One region of the Solibacillus sp. FSL W8-0474 genome, then DNA from elsewhere that is predicted to be linked to it. Evidence: a T-box and tRNA genes for the amino acid it is inferred to sense, from the RefSeq annotation. Region 1 holds a T-box; the other regions hold tRNA genes.

Region 1 (5,704 bases):
TACAACGTTCCCTTTTGATTTCGACATCTTTTCGTTACCTTCACCTAAAATCATCCCTTGGTTGAATAATTTTTGGAATGGTTCCTTCGTATGCACAACACCTAAATCGTAAAGGACTTTATGCCAGAAGCGCGCGTACAGTAAGTGAAGTACAGCATGCTCTGCACCACCGATATAAATATCAACTGGTAACCAGCGCTTTAGTAATTCAGGATCTGCAAGTGCCTGATCGTTTTTCGGATCGATATAGCGTAAGAAGTACCATGAAGAACCGGCCCATTGAGGCATTGTATTCGTTTCACGACGACCTTTTTTACCTGTTACAGGATCAACTACATTTACCCATTCTCCAATATTTGCCAGTGGTGATTCTCCTGTACCTGAAGGACGGATGTTTGTTGTTTTTGGTAATTCTAATGGCAGCTCTTCTACAGGAATTGTTGTCATTGTGCCATCTTCCCAGTGAATTACTGGGATTGGCTCGCCCCAATAACGTTGGCGGCTGAATAACCAGTCACGTAGACGGTAAGTAATTTTCTTTTCCCCTACGCCATTTTCTACTAACCAATCAATCGCTGCCTTAATGCCATCTTCTTTATTTAAGCCATTTAGGAATTCAGAGTTAATATGTGCACCATCCCCGACGAAGGCCTCGATTTCGATATCTCCACCTTCAAGTACTTGGACGATTTCTAAATTAAACTCTTTTGCGAATTCGTAGTCACGCTCATCATGTGCTGGAACAGCCATAATTGCACCTGTACCGTATGTTGACAATACATAATCTGCAATCCAGATTGGCACTTCTTTGCCGTTGATTGGATTTACTGCATATGCACCAGTGAATACACCTGTTTTTTCTTTTGCTAAATCTGTACGCTCAAGGTCAGATTTTAATGATACTTTCTCTAAGTATGCTTCTACCGTTGCACGTTGCTCTGGAGTAGTTATTTCAGCTACTAGTTTATGTTCTGGTGCCAATACACAATAAGTAGCACCGAATAAAGTATCAGGGCGTGTAGTAAATACTTCGAATCCTTTGTCTGTACCAGCCACTGTGAATTTCACTTGAGCTCCTTCAGAACGACCAATCCAGTTACGTTGCATTTCTTTAATCGATTCCGGCCAATCAACATCGACTAAATCATCAACTAGACGGTCTGCGTATTTCGTAATGCGCAGTACCCATTGTCGCATCGGACGACGTACTACAGGGTGACCACCGCGCTCAGAAAGTCCGTCGATTACTTCTTCGTTTGCAAGAACTGTACCTAAAGCTTCACACCAGTTCACGGCAACTTCATCAACATAAGCTAAATCCATTTCCACTAATTTTGTGAAAATCCATTGTGTCCATTTGTAATAAGACGGATCTGTTGTATTAATTTCACGGTCCCAGTCATAAGAGAAACCTAGTTCATTAATTTGACGTTTAAATGTTTCAATGTTTTTTGCCGTAAATTCAGCAGGGTCATTCCCCGTGTCTAATGCGTATTGCTCTGCTGGTAAACCAAATGCATCCCATCCCATTGGATGAAGAACATTATAGCCTTGCATACGTTTAAAACGAGATAAAATATCTGTCGCTGTATAGCCCTCAGGGTGTCCTACGTGTAGACCGGCACCCGATGGATATGGGAACATATCCAAAGCATAAAATTTTGGTTTATCCACTTCATTTTCCGTTTTGAATGTTTTATTTTCATCCCAAAACGCTTGCCACTTTTTCTCAATCTCTTGATGATTAAAACTCACAATAACTCCTCCTTTAAACTCATTCTTGCTGTGGTTTATGTATTGTAGGCGTATTATCCATGATTTAACAGAATATTTAAAAAATAAAAAAATCCCGTCCCATCTTATGATAAGAAGGGACGAGAGGTTATTTTTACTCCCGCGGTACCACCCAAATTAGTGACACAGCACTCAGCTTCATTTCTTAACGCGAATACACGGCCTTAGCTACTAAACATTTCACTAAAGCAAACTCCGAGGCGAGTTCAATTTGACACTTACCAGCTTCCACCATCCGCTGGCTCTCTATAAAGTGAGTCCATCTACTATTCCTCATCACAGTCAAAATTATTATTTCATTCATTTTAACTAATTCCACAGAAAAGTACAAGTAGCTGTTTTATGATTATACTTTTCTTAATACACGATCATATAGCAGACATGGAATAATTGCCAAAACTATAAGAATCGATAAAATCATCATGAGCATTTGCATGCCATATAAGTCCACCATTAAACCACCAAATACAGGTCCAATCATTCGCCCGATTGTTGTTGCACTGTTCACTAGCCCTTGATAAAAGCCTTCTTGACCTTGTGGAGCCAGCTTGTTGGCAATCATCGGGATAATCGGTGTAAAGAATACTTCCCCGAATGTTAAAATGACCATAGCCGCTGCAAACATTTTAAAATCCTGCGCAAAATAAACGACACCAAATGAGATCGACATAAGTACTAAACCTAGTGTTAATTGATGTTTTATTTTATTTTCCCAGCGTGTGACAAGCGGTTTAATAATTGGCTGGATCGCCACTATCATAAAACCATTGATTGTCCAAAGCAAACTATATTGGGACAAGCTCATCCCCAATCCTTGCGTATATGAAGAAATCGTTGCACTCCACTGTGAGTAGCTTAACCAACATACTACGAGAGATATACTTAAAATCCCTATAGCGATTATAGGTGCTTTATTTCTTTGTTTGCCTTCATCACTCGATAAGGACTTCGTTGTGATCCTATTGTTATCAAAACGCTTGTACGTAGTTATGACAAGAACGAAAAATAGTGCATAGAAAAATAAATTCGCACTAAACACATAATCAAACTTTATATCCGCGACTAATCCTGCTAACGCTGGTCCAATGGCAACTCCAACGTTATTTGCCAAGAAAATCGCATTAAAGGCTCTGCGTCCTCCCTCAGGCCAGGCACTTCCTGCAATGGCGTAAATAGCCGGATACACTATTCCCCCGCTAAAGCCCATCATCGCCAAAAATATAATGTATTGTGGCCAATCATGCCAAATAGTGAGAAGCGAAATTGAAAATAAATTAAGTACTACTCCTATCAAAATTGCTTTATAGCCACCTAATCTATCGAATAAATATCCACCTACTAGATTCCCAAAAACACCCGCCAATGAATTGAGCATCAGAACAATGCCCGCTGTAGTCAATGATTTTCCTAAATGATCATGAATATAGATACTATTTAAAGGCCATAAAAATGAATTCCCGACCGTATTTACGAATGTGCCAATAATTAAAAACCAGACTTGTTTCGGCACTGAATTTCCTCCTTCAACATTTGCTCAAATAACAAGTGTATTCTTTCGCATAAAAATGTACAAGAAAAAAATTTTCTATTAGGTTCTGTCCATGTTAGAATAATACGTTAGAGGAGTGAACAACGAATGACTGAAACAAATTTTCCTTTCCCTTCCGACGGGAAACGTTATTATACATGGAATCGCTATTTACGAAATGAATTTGGAAAGAAAGTATATAAAGTCGCATTAGATGCTGGCTTCGATTGCCCAAACCGTGACGGTACGGTCGCTTTTGGTGGCTGTACGTTTTGTTCTGCTGCAGGTTCAGGTGACTTTGCAGGTAGTAAAGTAGATCCGATCCCTGTACAATTCGAAAAAATCAAAGCTAAAATGGAGAACAAATGGAAAGACGGCTTAACGATGGCGTACTTCCAAGCGTACACAAATACACATGCCCCACTTGAAGTATTAAAAGAGAAGTTCGAAGCAGCACTTGCCTGTGAAGGAGTAATGGGTATTTCTATCGCAACACGTCCCGATTGCCTGCCAGATGATGTCGTAGAATATTTGGCTGAATTAAATGAGCGCACTTATTTATGGGTAGAGCTAGGATTACAGACAGTCCATGAAAAAACAGCCAACTTAATTAACCGCGCACATGATTATGCGACATATGTGGAGGGTCTTAATAAACTGCGTAAGCACGGCATACGTGTCGTAACACATATTATTAACGGATTGCCTTTAGAGGATTACGATATGATGATGGAAACAGCAAGTGAAGTGGCTAAACTAGATGTACAAGGTATCAAAATCCATCTGCTCCATCTTTTAAAAGGGACACCTCTTGTGAAACAATACGAAAAAGGTATGCTGGAGTTTATGGAAAAAGATGCATATGTTCAGCTTGTAGCAGATCAGCTTGAAATTCTTCCACCTGAAATGATTGTCCACCGTATAACAGGCGATGGTCCGATTGATTTAATGATTGGTCCAATGTGGTCTGTAAACAAATGGGAAGTACTTAATGGAATCGATGCAGAGTTGGAAAGACGTGGCTCGTATCAAGGAAAGTACTATAAGGCGGAAATTGCAAAATGATATTAGAACGTGTTATTCAATATGCTCAAACTTTATTGAAAAAATCGGTCTCAGAAGGTGAAATTGCCGTAGACGCAACAGCAGGTAATGGACATGACACACTTTTTTTAGCAAACCTTGTAGGGGACAATGGCTATGTGTATGCGTTTGATGTGCAAAAGGAAGCGGTTGATGCCACACTACACCGTCTACTCGACAACGCACTTGAGCACCGGGCAATTGTGTTAAAGGACGGGCATGAAAATGTAGCCAAATATATAAATAAACCTGTTGCTGCAGCCATCTTTAATCTAGGCTACCTGCCTGGCAGTAATCATGAAATTATTACCCGGCCTAATACAACAATTCAGGCAATCGAAAGTCTTCTAACATTATTGAAAATTGGTGGAGTTATTGTATTAGTTGTATATTATGGACATGAAGGCGGCAAAGATGAACGTAACGAAGTAATTGAATTTGTCAGTAATTTACCTCAAAAGCATGTACATGTTTTGCGCTATGAATTTATGAATCAAAAAAATGACCCACCATTTATTATAGCATTGGAAAAAGTAAAAGAATTTCCGAAAGAGGGCTAAGTTTTCTTAGCTCTTTTTTATCTAGTAATGAGGTGAATATTATGCGTTTATGGCACACCGAGCTCATCCCATTTATCCCGAAAAGCCAATTACTTGCCCAATGGCGGGAATTAAATAGTATCTTCGCTAAGGAAGATAACCATATATTAATTAATTATGTATATGATTACCCGAAAGAGGATTTGTTTATTTACACACAAATTGTACTGAAAGAAATGCAGGCACGTAATATTACAGTTCGTACTATTGATAAAATGGAGCGCTATTTTGCAGGGGTTACAGTTTCCCAGCACTACACACCTTTCAAAAACCATCATAACGATGAATATTTAACAATCTGTTATTACAATTTATATGAAAAATATATACGTGGACAAAAGGATTTTTCAGCAGAACAATTTGATGCATTACAACTTTATTTTTGCGCGAAAAAAAGAGAGTACAAATAATCATTTGTTCACTTAATAAGTTTTTCACATATAAAAAGAAGCAACCTATTAGGCTGCTCCTTTTTTCTATTTATCTTCCTTCTTATATGTCTCCCAGAAATCTGCATTTTTAATACCGAGTTTTATTGGATCAAACACCGGGTCTTTTCCTTCTTTTTTCTGTTGCTCATAGTCTTTTAAAGCAATGAGCGCAGGTTTCATGATGAATAATAGCATGATGACGTTAATCCAAACTGTTAATCCTAGCCCTACGTCACCGAATGCCCAAGCTAAATCCGATGTTTTTACAG
Region 2 (5,704 bases), 780 kb from region 1:
TGAAATGTATTATGAATATGAGGAACCTGTCCACCGAATGGCCCCGCACCGTACATTGGCGGTGAATCGTGGGGAGAAAGAAGAAGTATTAAGAGTTTCAATTGAAGTACCTGTAGATAAAGCCACTGCTCAAATGGAAAATCATTTTATTCCTAGAAACTTTATAGGCCCGTCTGTGAATGAAGTTAAATCAGCGATTACTGATAGCTATAAACGTTTAATTAAACCATCCATTGAGAACGAATTGCGGGCGGAACTTACTTCAAAAGCTGAGGCACAAGCAATTCACATTTTTTCGGAAAACTTGAGAAATCTATTATTGCAGCCTCCAATGCGCGGAAAAGTTGTTCTAGGTGTAGACCCTGCTTACCGTACAGGTTGTAAACTAGCGGTAGTTGATGAGACAGGGAAAATGATTGAAGTTGGGGTTATTTATCCGCATACAACATCAGATCCATCAAAAGCAAAAGAGGCTGTTAAAGCATTACTGAAAAAATATCCAATTAGTATTATTGCGATAGGGAACGGTACAGCATCTCGTGAAACAGAGCAATTTATTGCGGAGTTATTGAAAGAAACTGATGGGGATATTGCCTATGTTATTGTAAATGAAGCAGGGGCATCGGTGTATTCAGCATCGGAAGTGGCACGTGCGGAATTCCCGAATCTACAAGTAGAGCAACGTAGTGCCGTATCAATTGCACGCCGTTTACAGGATCCACTATCCGAGTTGGTGAAAATTGATCCGAAAGCTGTCGGTGTAGGTCAGTACCAGCATGATGTATCTCAAAAACAGCTAGCTGAATCATTGACGTTCATTGTAGAAACTGCAGTAAACCAAGTGGGGGTTGATGTGAATACGGCATCTGCATCACTTTTACAATATGTATCAGGGCTATCCAAAACAGTGGCTGAAAATATTGTAGCTATGCGAAGTGAAAATGGATCATTCTCTTCACGGACACAGCTTAAAAAGATACCGCGTTTAGGTGCCAAAACCTATGAGCAAGCAATTGGCTTTTTACGTATTTCAGAAGCAAAAAACCCATTGGATGCAACCGGCATTCACCCAGAGAGCTATAAATTGGCTGAAGCAATATTGGAGGCAGCGGGGGTAACAAAAAAAGATGTAGGTACGCAAAAGGCAGAAGAGGCTATTAATAAATTAAGTTTATCGACATTAAGTGAAACACTAAATGTCGGAGGAGTAACCTTGAAGGACATTATTGATACTTTAATAAAGCCAACCCGTGATCCTCGAGATGCATTTCCACAGCCTTTACTAAAAACGGATGTATTGCAGATGGATGATTTACAAGTAGGAATGGAATTGCAAGGAACTGTTCGAAATGTTGTGGATTTCGGAGCGTTTGTGGATATTGGTGTAAAACAAGACGGTCTAGTTCACATATCTAAATTGCAGAAGGGCCGGGTAAAGCATCCGTTAGATGTCGTATCATTAGGTGACATTGTGACGGTATGGGTAGAAAAGGTAGAAGCAAGTAAAGGGCGTATTTCATTAACGATGCTCTCACCGGAAAATCAACTAAACGTGTAAAGTAAATAAATATCAATTATAATAAAAAGCGCATAAATTAATATGTGCTTTTTTATTATGTGTGGGGAGGTAGCGTATGACAGATGAACAACTTCAAGAACTTGTAGAACAGTTATCTAATGAATATTTTAACCGACCTTTTGTTCATAAAGCGTATTTTAATAGTCGTTTAAAAACAACGGGTGGACGGTATTTATTAAGTAGTCATAATATAGAGCTCAATAAAAAGCTTTATGATCATTTCGGTTTACAAGAGCTCAAGGGGATTATCTTACATGAACTTTGCCATTATCATTTACATATTTTAGGAATGGGCTATAAGCATCGAGATGCGGATTTCCGAAATTTATTGAAAAAGGTCGGAGCGCCAAGATTTTGTTCTACAATAGAGCAGCCAAATAAACCTCTAAAGAAAAAGGCAATTCATATGTATAGTTGTGTAAATTGTGGGCAGATTTATAAAAGGAAAAAAAAGATGGATGTAAAAAAGTACTCTTGTAGCATTTGCCGAGGGAAAATTAAATTTTTGCGAAGTGAACTTTAACTTAATAAGATGTTTAGATAGTAGAAGATAAAGGAAAAGATTAATTGTGAGCTTTTCAGATGAATATGTTTTTTTGTATATATAATAGGAAATAAATTATTTTTAAAAAAAATTATTAAAAAGTGTTGACGAAACTTATTTCGATATCTATAATAGTAAAAGTCGACAAGATGATGTCGCTAAGAAGTTATTATTCCGAAGTAGCTCAGTTGGTAGAGCATCCGGCTGTTAACCGGCAGGTCGCAGGTTCGAGTCCTGCCTTCGGAGCCATTGTAGGCCCGTTGGTCAAGTGGTTAAGACACCGCCCTTTCACGGCGGTAACACGGGTTCGAATCCCGTACGGGTCACCACTTTTAATTTCATATTATAATTATAGTTTACTTATGGTCCCGTGGTGTAGCGGTTAACATGCCTGCCTGTCACGCAGGAGATCGCCGGTTCGATCCCGGTCGGGACCGCCATTTATTGGGGTATAGCCAAGCGGTAAGGCAACGGATTTTGATTCCGTCATGCCCTGGTTCGAATCCAGGTACCCCAGCCATTTTGGAGCCATTAGCTCAGTTGGTAGAGCATCTGACTTTTAATCAGAGGGTCGAAGGTTCGAGTCCTTCATGGCTCACCAGTTTTCATATTGACAAATTATTTTAAAGATGTATAATAATTAAAGTCGAATGAAGCGGTCGTGGCGGAATGGCAGACGCGCTAGGTTGAGGGCCTAGTGGGGGCAACCCCGTGGAGGTTCAAGTCCTCTCGGCCGCACCAAGTAACTTTTAACTTGCGCCCGTAGCTCAATTGGATAGAGCGTCTGACTACGGATCAGAAGGTTATGGGTTCGACTCCTGTCGGGCGCGCCAAAAAACATAAAATAATAAAATGCGGGTGTAGTTTAGTGGTAAAACCTCAGCCTTCCAAGCTGATGTTGTCGGTTCGATTCCGATCACCCGCTCCAGTTTTTTTAAAAAAACTGTTGACATTCACAAAAGGATGTTGTATGATATAAAAGTTGTCGCTAACGACAATACAATGAACCTTGAAAACTGAACAAGCAACGTTAATGAAACAAGCTTCTTAAATGAAGCAAACAATAGATTTTAACTTTTAATTAAGTTAAATCGCTAGCAAAGCAAATGAGCTTTCAAACTACTTTTATGGAGAGTTTGATCCTGGCTCAGGACGAACGCTGGCGGCGTGCCTAATACATGCAAGTCGAGCGGACGAATTTTTGGTGCTTGCACCGAATTTTCGTTAGCGGCGGACGGGTGAGTAACACGTGGGTAACCTACCTTGTAGATTGGGATAACTCCGGGAAACCGGGGCTAATACCGAATAATACTTTTAAACACATGTTTGGAAGTTGAAAGACGGTTTTGCTGTCACTATAAGATGGACCCGCGGCGCATTAGCTAGTTGGTGAGGTAACGGCTCACCAAGGCAACGATGCGTAGCCGACCTGAGAGGGTGATCGGCCACACTGGGACTGAGACACGGCCCAGACTCCTACGGGAGGCAGCAGTAGGGAATCTTCCACAATGGACGAAAGTCTGATGGAGCAACGCCGCGTGAGTGAAGAAGGATTTCGGTTCGTAAAACTCTGTTGCAAGGGAAGAACAAGTAGCGTAGTAACTGGCGCTACCTTGACGGTACCTTGTTAGAAAGCCACGGCTAACTACGTGCCAGCAGCCGCGGTAATACGTAGGTGGCAAGCGTTGTCCGGAATTATTGGGCGTAAAGCGCGCGCAGGTGGTTCCTTAAGTCTGATGTGAAAGCCCCCGGCTCAACCGGGGAGGGTCATTGGAAACTGGGGAACTTGAGTGCAGAAGAGGATAGTGGAATTCCAAGTGTAGCGGTGAAATGCGTAGAGATTTGGAGGAACACCAGTGGCGAAGGCGACTGTCTGGTCTGTAACTGACACTGAGGCGCGAAAGCGTGGGGAGCAAACAGGATTAGATACCCTGGTAGTCCACGCCGTAAACGATGAGTGCTAAGTGTTGGGGGGTTTCCGCCCCTCAGTGCTGCAGCTAACGCATTAAGCACTCCGCCTGGGGAGTACGGTCGCAAGACTGAAACTCAAAGGAATTGACGGGGGCCCGCACAAGCGGTGGAGCATGTGGTTTAATTCGAAGCAACGCGAAGAACCTTACCAGGTCTTGACATCCCGGTGACCACTATGGAGACATAGTTTCCCCTTCGGGGGCAACGGTGACAGGTGGTGCATGGTTGTCGTCAGCTCGTGTCGTGAGATGTTGGGTTAAGTCCCGCAACGAGCGCAACCCTTATTCTTAGTTGCCATCATTCAGTTGGGCACTCTAAGGAGACTGCCGGTGATAAACCGGAGGAAGGTGGGGATGACGTCAAATCATCATGCCCCTTATGACCTGGGCTACACACGTGCTACAATGGACGATACAAACGGTTGCCAACCCGCGAGGGGGAGCTAATCCGATAAAATCGTTCTCAGTTCGGATTGTAGGCTGCAACTCGCCTACATGAAGCCGGAATCGCTAGTAATCGCGGATCAGCATGCCGCGGTGAATACGTTCCCGGGCCTTGTACACACCGCCCGTCACACCACGAGAGTTTGTAACACCCGAAGTCGGTGAGGTAACCTTTATGGAGCCAGCCGCCGAAGGTGGGATAGATGATTGGGGTGAAGTCGTAACAAGGTAGCCGTATCGGAAGGTGCGGCTGGATCACCTCCTTTCTAAGGATTATTTCGGAATCATTCCCTCGGGGAATGAAACATTAACGTTTGCTGTTCAGTTTTGAAGGTTCATTCTTAATTGAATGGAATACTTCAAAACACTTGCTCCTGCGGTTACTCGTCGCAAATATGCGAAGAAGTAAGACAGGAAGCATATTCGTTCTTTGAAAACTGGATAAAACGACATTGAAAGCAATAAAACAAATTTCTATTTTATAGAAATGTAACAAGTCAAGCAATTGACGTGTAAACTTAAATCTTGGATTTTATCCAAGTGTTAACTTTTGGTTAAGTTAATAAGGGCGCACGGTGGATGCCTTGGCACTAGGAGTCGATGAAGGACGGCACTAACACCGATATGCCTCGGGGAGCTGTAAGTAAGCTTTGATCCGGGGATTTCCGAATGGGGGAACCCACTATCTTTAATCGGATAGTATCTACACGTGAATACATAGCGTGATGAGGACAGACGCAGGGAACTGAAACATCTAAGTACCTGCAGGAACAGAAAGAAAATTCGATTCCCTGAGTAGCGGCGAGCGAAACGGGAAGAGCCCAAACCAAAGAGCTTGCTCTTTGGGGTTGTAGGACACTCTATACGGAGTTACAAAAGAATGAGTTAGACGAAGCGACTTGGAAAGGTCCGCGAAACAAGGTAAAAGCCCTGTAGTCAAAAGTTCATTCCCTCCAGAGTGTATCCTGAGTACGGCGGAACACGTGAAATTCCGTCGGAATCCGGGAGGACCATCTCCCAAGGCTAAATACTACCTAGTGACCGATAGTGAACCAGTACCGTGAGGGAAAGGTGAAAAGCACCCCGGAAGGGGAGTGAAATAGATCCTGAAACCGTGTGCCTACAAGTAGTTAGAGCCCGTTAATGGGTGATAGCGTGCCTTTTGTA
Region 3 (5,704 bases), 2.8 Mb from region 1:
AAAAGTTAACACTTGGATAAAATCCAAGATTTAAGTTTACACGTCAATTGCTTGACTTGTTACATTTCTATAAAATAGAAATTTGTTTTATTGCTATCAATGTCGTTTTATCCAGTTTTCAAAGAACGAAAAAATAAAATTGGTGGAGCCTAGCGGGATCGAACCGCTGACCTCCTGCGTGCAAGGCAGGCGCTCTCCCAGCTGAGCTAAGGCCCCAATGTTTTATTAAGAGGTATATAAAGAATTTATATGGTGGGCCTAAATGGACTCGAACCATCGACCTCACGCTTATCAGGCGTGCGCTCTAACCAGCTGAGCTATAGGCCCTCTTAGAAGTTATAAAATTCATTCATAAACCTTCAAAACTGAACAGCAACCGTTAATGTTTCATTCTCCATGAGAATGATTCCGAAATAATCCTTAGAAAGGAGGTGATCCAGCCGCACCTTCCGATACGGCTACCTTGTTACGACTTCACCCCAATCATCTATCCCACCTTCGGCGGCTGGCTCCATAAAGGTTACCTCACCGACTTCGGGTGTTACAAACTCTCGTGGTGTGACGGGCGGTGTGTACAAGGCCCGGGAACGTATTCACCGCGGCATGCTGATCCGCGATTACTAGCGATTCCGGCTTCATGTAGGCGAGTTGCAGCCTACAATCCGAACTGAGAACGATTTTATCGGATTAGCTCCCCCTCGCGGGTTGGCAACCGTTTGTATCGTCCATTGTAGCACGTGTGTAGCCCAGGTCATAAGGGGCATGATGATTTGACGTCATCCCCACCTTCCTCCGGTTTATCACCGGCAGTCTCCTTAGAGTGCCCAACTGAATGATGGCAACTAAGAATAAGGGTTGCGCTCGTTGCGGGACTTAACCCAACATCTCACGACACGAGCTGACGACAACCATGCACCACCTGTCACCGTTGCCCCCGAAGGGGAAACTATGTCTCCATAGTGGTCACCGGGATGTCAAGACCTGGTAAGGTTCTTCGCGTTGCTTCGAATTAAACCACATGCTCCACCGCTTGTGCGGGCCCCCGTCAATTCCTTTGAGTTTCAGTCTTGCGACCGTACTCCCCAGGCGGAGTGCTTAATGCGTTAGCTGCAGCACTGAGGGGCGGAAACCCCCCAACACTTAGCACTCATCGTTTACGGCGTGGACTACCAGGGTATCTAATCCTGTTTGCTCCCCACGCTTTCGCGCCTCAGTGTCAGTTACAGACCAGACAGTCGCCTTCGCCACTGGTGTTCCTCCAAATCTCTACGCATTTCACCGCTACACTTGGAATTCCACTATCCTCTTCTGCACTCAAGTTCCCCAGTTTCCAATGACCCTCCCCGGTTGAGCCGGGGGCTTTCACATCAGACTTAAGGAACCACCTGCGCGCGCTTTACGCCCAATAATTCCGGACAACGCTTGCCACCTACGTATTACCGCGGCTGCTGGCACGTAGTTAGCCGTGGCTTTCTAACAAGGTACCGTCAAGGTAGCGCCAGTTACTACGCTACTTGTTCTTCCCTTGCAACAGAGTTTTACGAACCGAAATCCTTCTTCACTCACGCGGCGTTGCTCCATCAGACTTTCGTCCATTGTGGAAGATTCCCTACTGCTGCCTCCCGTAGGAGTCTGGGCCGTGTCTCAGTCCCAGTGTGGCCGATCACCCTCTCAGGTCGGCTACGCATCGTTGCCTTGGTGAGCCGTTACCTCACCAACTAGCTAATGCGCCGCGGGTCCATCTTATAGTGACAGCCGAAACCGTCTTTCAACTTTCAAACATGTGTTTAAAAGTATTATTCGGTATTAGCCCCGGTTTCCCGGAGTTATCCCAATCTATAAGGTAGGTTACCCACGTGTTACTCACCCGTCCGCCGCTAAATCAGAGAGAAGCAAGCTTCTCTCATCATCCGCTCGACTTGCATGTATTAGGCACGCCGCCAGCGTTCGTCCTGAGCCAGGATCAAACTCTCCATAAAAGTAGTTTGAAAGCTCATTTGCTTTGCTAGCGATTCAACTTAATTAAAAGTTGAAATCTATTGTTTGCTTCATTTAAGAAGCTTGTTTCATTAACGTTGCTTGTTCAGTTTTCAAGGTTCATGGTGGAGCCTAGCGGGATCGAACCGCTGACCTCCTGCGTGCAAGGCAGGCGCTCTCCCAGCTGAGCTAAGGCCCCTAAATAATGGTCGGAATGACAGGATTCGAACCTACGACCCCTTGGTCCCAAACCAAGTGCTCTACCAAGCTGAGCTACATTCCGAAATATGGCGCGCCCGGCAGGAGTCGAACCCACAACCTTCTGATCCGTAGTCAGACGCTCTATCCAATTGAGCTACGGGCGCAAAATATAAAGTAAAGATGGTGCCGAGGGCCGGAATCGAACCGGCACGGTGATCACTCACCGCAGGATTTTAAGTCCTGTGCGTCTGCCAGTTCCGCCACCCCGGCATTTTTGGAGCGGAAGACGAGGTTCGAACTCGCGACCCCCACCTTGGCAAGGTGGTGTTCTACCACTGAACTACTTCCGCAAAATGCATAAGATATTTTTACTCTGACAGTATTTGAAATTAAAATGGTGCGGGTGAAGGGAGTCGAACCCCCACGCCTTGCGGCGCTAGATCCTAAGTCTAGTGCGTCTGCCAATTCCGCCACACCCGCAGCAGACAATATAAAACTGGTGAGCCATGAAGGACTCGAACCTTCGACCCTCTGATTAAAAGTCAGATGCTCTACCAACTGAGCTAATGGCTCTCTAAATGGTGCCGGCGAAAGGAGTCGAACCCTCGACCTACTGATTACAAGTCAGTTGCTCTACCAACTGAGCTACACCGGCATTTAGAAATGGTGGAGGATGACGGGCTCGAACCGCCGACCCCCTGCTTGTAAGGCAGGTGCTCTCCCAGCTGAGCTAATCCTCCTGGGTATAAAAGCCTAGCGACGTCCTACTCTCACAGGGGGAAGCCCCCAACTACCATCGGCGCTAAAGAGCTTAACTTCCGTGTTCGGTATGGGAACGGGTGTGACCTCTTTGCCATCATCACTAGACTATTTTGTTTAAAAGACAAGATTCATTATATCATACTTTACTCGAAGGTCAAGCATTTTTTATAATTTATCGTTCTTTCAAAACTGGATAAACGTTTCATTGAATTTGTGCAATAAAATGTGGTTAAGTCCTCGACCGATTAGTATTCGTCAGCTACATGCGTCACCGCACTTCCACCTCGAACCTATCTACCTGATCGTCTTTCAGGGGTCTTACTTACTTGCGTAATGGGAAATCTCATCTTGAGGGGGGCTTCATGCTTAGATGCTTTCAGCACTTATCCCGTCCACACATAGCTACCCAGCGATGCCTTTGGCAAGACAACTGGTACACCAGCGGTGTGTCCATCCCGGTCCTCTCGTACTAAGGACAGCTCCTCTCAAATTTCCTACGCCCACGACGGATAGGGACCGAACTGTCTCACGACGTTCTGAACCCAGCTCGCGTACCGCTTTAATGGGCGAACAGCCCAACCCTTGGGACCGACTACAGCCCCAGGATGCGATGAGCCGACATCGAGGTGCCAAACCTCCCCGTCGATGTGGACTCTTGGGGGAGATAAGCCTGTTATCCCCGGGGTAGCTTTTATCCGTTGAGCGATGGCCCTTCCATGCGGAACCACCGGATCACTAAGCCCGTCTTTCGACCCTGCTCGACTTGTAGGTCTCGCAGTCAAGCTCCCTTATGCCTTTACACTCTTCGAATGATTTCCAACCATTCTGAGGGAACCTTTGGGCGCCTCCGTTACTCTTTAGGAGGCGACCGCCCCAGTCAAACTGTCCGCCTGACACTGTCTCCTACCCCGCTAAGGGGCATGGGTTAGAAGTTCAATACAACCAGGGTAGTATCCCACCGACGCCTCCTCCGAAGCTGGCGCTCCGGGATCTCTGGCTCCTACCTATCCTGTACAAGTTGTACCAAAATTCAATATCAGGCTACAGTAAAGCTCCACGGGGTCTTTCCGTCCTGTCGCGGGTAACCTGCATCTTCACAGGTACTATAATTTCACCGAGTCTCTCGTTGAGACAGTGCCCAGATCGTTACGCCTTTCGTGCGGGTCGGAACTTACCCGACAAGGAATTTCGCTACCTTAGGACCGTTATAGTTACGGCCGCCGTTTACTGGGGCTTCAATTCACAGCTTCGCTTGCGCTAACCGCTCCTCTTAACCTTCCAGCACCGGGCAGGCGTCAGCCCCTATACGTCACCTTACGGTTTTGCAGAGACCTGTGTTTTTGCTAAACAGTCGCCTGGGCCTATTCACTGCGGCTTCTCTAGGCTATGCACCCAAAGAAGCACCCCTTCTCCCGAAGTTACGGGGTCATTTTGCCGAGTTCCTTAACGAGAGTTCTCTCGCACACCTTAGGATTCTCTCCTCGACTACCTGTGTCGGTTTGCGGTACGGGCACCTCTCACCTCGATAGAGGCTTTTCTTGGCAGTGTGAAATCAGGAACTTCGCTCATAAGAGCTCGTCATCACAGCTCAACGTTATAGTATGCGGATTTGCCTACATACACGCCTTACTGCTTGAACACGCGCAACCAACGGCGTGCTTACCCTATCCTACTGCGTCCCCCCATTTCTCAAACGGTGAGGAGGTGGTACAGGAATATCAACCTGTTGTCCATCGCCTACGCCTATCGGCCTCGGCTTAGGTCCCGACTAACCCTGAGCGGACGAGCCTTCCTCAGGAAACCTTAGTCATACGGTGCATGGGATTCTCACCCATGTTTCGCTACTCATACCGGCATTCTCACTTCTAATCGCTCCACCAGTCCTTCCGGTCTGACTTCAACGCTATTAGAACGCTCTCCTACCACGCATACTCAAAGTATGCATCCACAGCTTCGGTGAATCGTTTAGCCCCGATACATTTTCGGCGCAGCGTCACTCGACCAGTGAGCTATTACGCACTCTTTAAATGATGGCTGCTTCTAAGCCAACATCCTGGTTGTCTAAGCAACGCCACATCCTTTTCCACTTAACGATTACTTGGGGACCTTAGCTGGTGGTCTGGGCTGTTTCCCTCTTGACTACGGATCTTATCACTCGCAGTCTGACTCCCGTGTATAAATATCCGGCATTCGGAGTTTGTCTGAATTCGGTAAAGCGAGATGCCCCCCTAGTCCAAACAGTGCTCTACCTCCGGTATTCTCAATCACGAGGCTAGCCCTAAAGCTATTTCGGAGAGAACCAGCTATCTCCAGGTTCGATTGGAATTTCTCCGCTACCCACACCTCATCCCCGCACTTTTCAACGTGCGTGGGTTCGGGCCTCCAGTGAGTGTTACCTCACCTTCACCCTGGACATGGGTAGATCACCTGGTTTCGGGTCTACGACCACGTACTAATTCGCCCTATTCAGACTCGCTTTCGCTGCGGCTCCGTCTTCTCAACTTAACCTCGCACGTAATCGTAACTCGCCGGTTCATTCTACAAAAGGCACGCTATCACCCATTAACGGGCTCTAACTACTTGTAGGCACACGGTTTCAGGATCTATTTCACTCCCCTTCCGGGGTGCTTTTCACCTTTCCCTCACGGTACTGGTTCACTATCGGTCACTAGGTAGTATTTAGCCTTGGGAGATGGTCCTCCCGGATTCCGACGGAATTTCACGTGTTCCGCCGTACTCAGGATACACTCTGGAGGGAATGAAC

Evidence for each region. A T-box is a leader RNA that pairs with one kind of tRNA and senses whether it is charged. The one in region 1 lies ahead of leuS (leucine--tRNA ligase), so its partner is inferred to be a tRNA-Leu.
Region 2: it encodes a tRNA-Leu, which carries the amino acid that the T-box ahead of leuS (leucine--tRNA ligase) is inferred to sense. The anticodon was not compared.
Region 3: it encodes a tRNA-Leu, which carries the amino acid that the T-box ahead of leuS (leucine--tRNA ligase) is inferred to sense. The anticodon was not compared.

The regions. Positions count from the first base shown of each region.
Region 1 covers NZ_JBBOQJ010000001.1:2,928,546-2,934,249, forward strand. Annotated here, with positions in the region: gene leuS (leucine--tRNA ligase) at 1-1,755, opposite strand, end outside; T-box leader at 1,868-2,083, opposite strand; gene NYE67_RS14740 (MDR family MFS transporter) at 2,141-3,304, opposite strand; gene NYE67_RS14745 (TIGR01212 family radical SAM protein) at 3,431-4,387, shown strand; gene NYE67_RS14750 (tRNA (mnm(5)s(2)U34)-methyltransferase) at 4,384-4,965, shown strand; gene NYE67_RS14755 (pyrimidine dimer DNA glycosylase/endonuclease V) at 5,007-5,414, shown strand; gene NYE67_RS14760 (alanine/glycine:cation symporter family protein) at 5,481-5,704, opposite strand, start outside.
Region 2 covers NZ_JBBOQJ010000001.1:3,707,472-3,713,175, reverse strand. Annotated here, with positions in the region: gene NYE67_RS18795 (Tex family protein) at 1-1,558, shown strand, start outside; gene NYE67_RS18790 (SprT family protein) at 1,635-2,102, shown strand; tRNA gene NYE67_RS18785 (tRNA-Asn) at 2,297-2,372, shown strand; tRNA gene NYE67_RS18780 (tRNA-Glu) at 2,378-2,452, shown strand; tRNA gene NYE67_RS18775 (tRNA-Asp) at 2,488-2,563, shown strand; tRNA gene NYE67_RS18770 (tRNA-Gln) at 2,569-2,643, shown strand; tRNA gene NYE67_RS18765 (tRNA-Lys) at 2,649-2,724, shown strand; tRNA gene NYE67_RS18760 (tRNA-Leu) at 2,779-2,864, shown strand; tRNA gene NYE67_RS18755 (tRNA-Arg) at 2,880-2,956, shown strand; tRNA gene NYE67_RS18750 (tRNA-Gly) at 2,978-3,051, shown strand; rRNA gene NYE67_RS18745 (16S ribosomal RNA) at 3,248-4,803, shown strand; rRNA gene NYE67_RS18740 (23S ribosomal RNA) at 5,090-5,704, shown strand, end outside.
Region 3 covers NZ_JBBOQJ010000001.1:114,480-120,183, reverse strand. Annotated here, with positions in the region: tRNA gene NYE67_RS00600 (tRNA-Ala) at 141-216, opposite strand; tRNA gene NYE67_RS00595 (tRNA-Ile) at 251-327, opposite strand; rRNA gene NYE67_RS00590 (16S ribosomal RNA) at 425-1,979, opposite strand; tRNA gene NYE67_RS00585 (tRNA-Ala) at 2,101-2,176, opposite strand; tRNA gene NYE67_RS00580 (tRNA-Pro) at 2,184-2,260, opposite strand; tRNA gene NYE67_RS00575 (tRNA-Arg) at 2,266-2,342, opposite strand; tRNA gene NYE67_RS00570 (tRNA-Leu) at 2,360-2,448, opposite strand; tRNA gene NYE67_RS00565 (tRNA-Gly) at 2,454-2,528, opposite strand; tRNA gene NYE67_RS00560 (tRNA-Leu) at 2,574-2,658, opposite strand; tRNA gene NYE67_RS00555 (tRNA-Lys) at 2,676-2,751, opposite strand; tRNA gene NYE67_RS00550 (tRNA-Thr) at 2,758-2,833, opposite strand; tRNA gene NYE67_RS00545 (tRNA-Val) at 2,843-2,918, opposite strand; rRNA gene rrf (5S ribosomal RNA) at 2,930-3,045, opposite strand; rRNA gene NYE67_RS00535 (23S ribosomal RNA) at 3,166-5,704, opposite strand, start outside.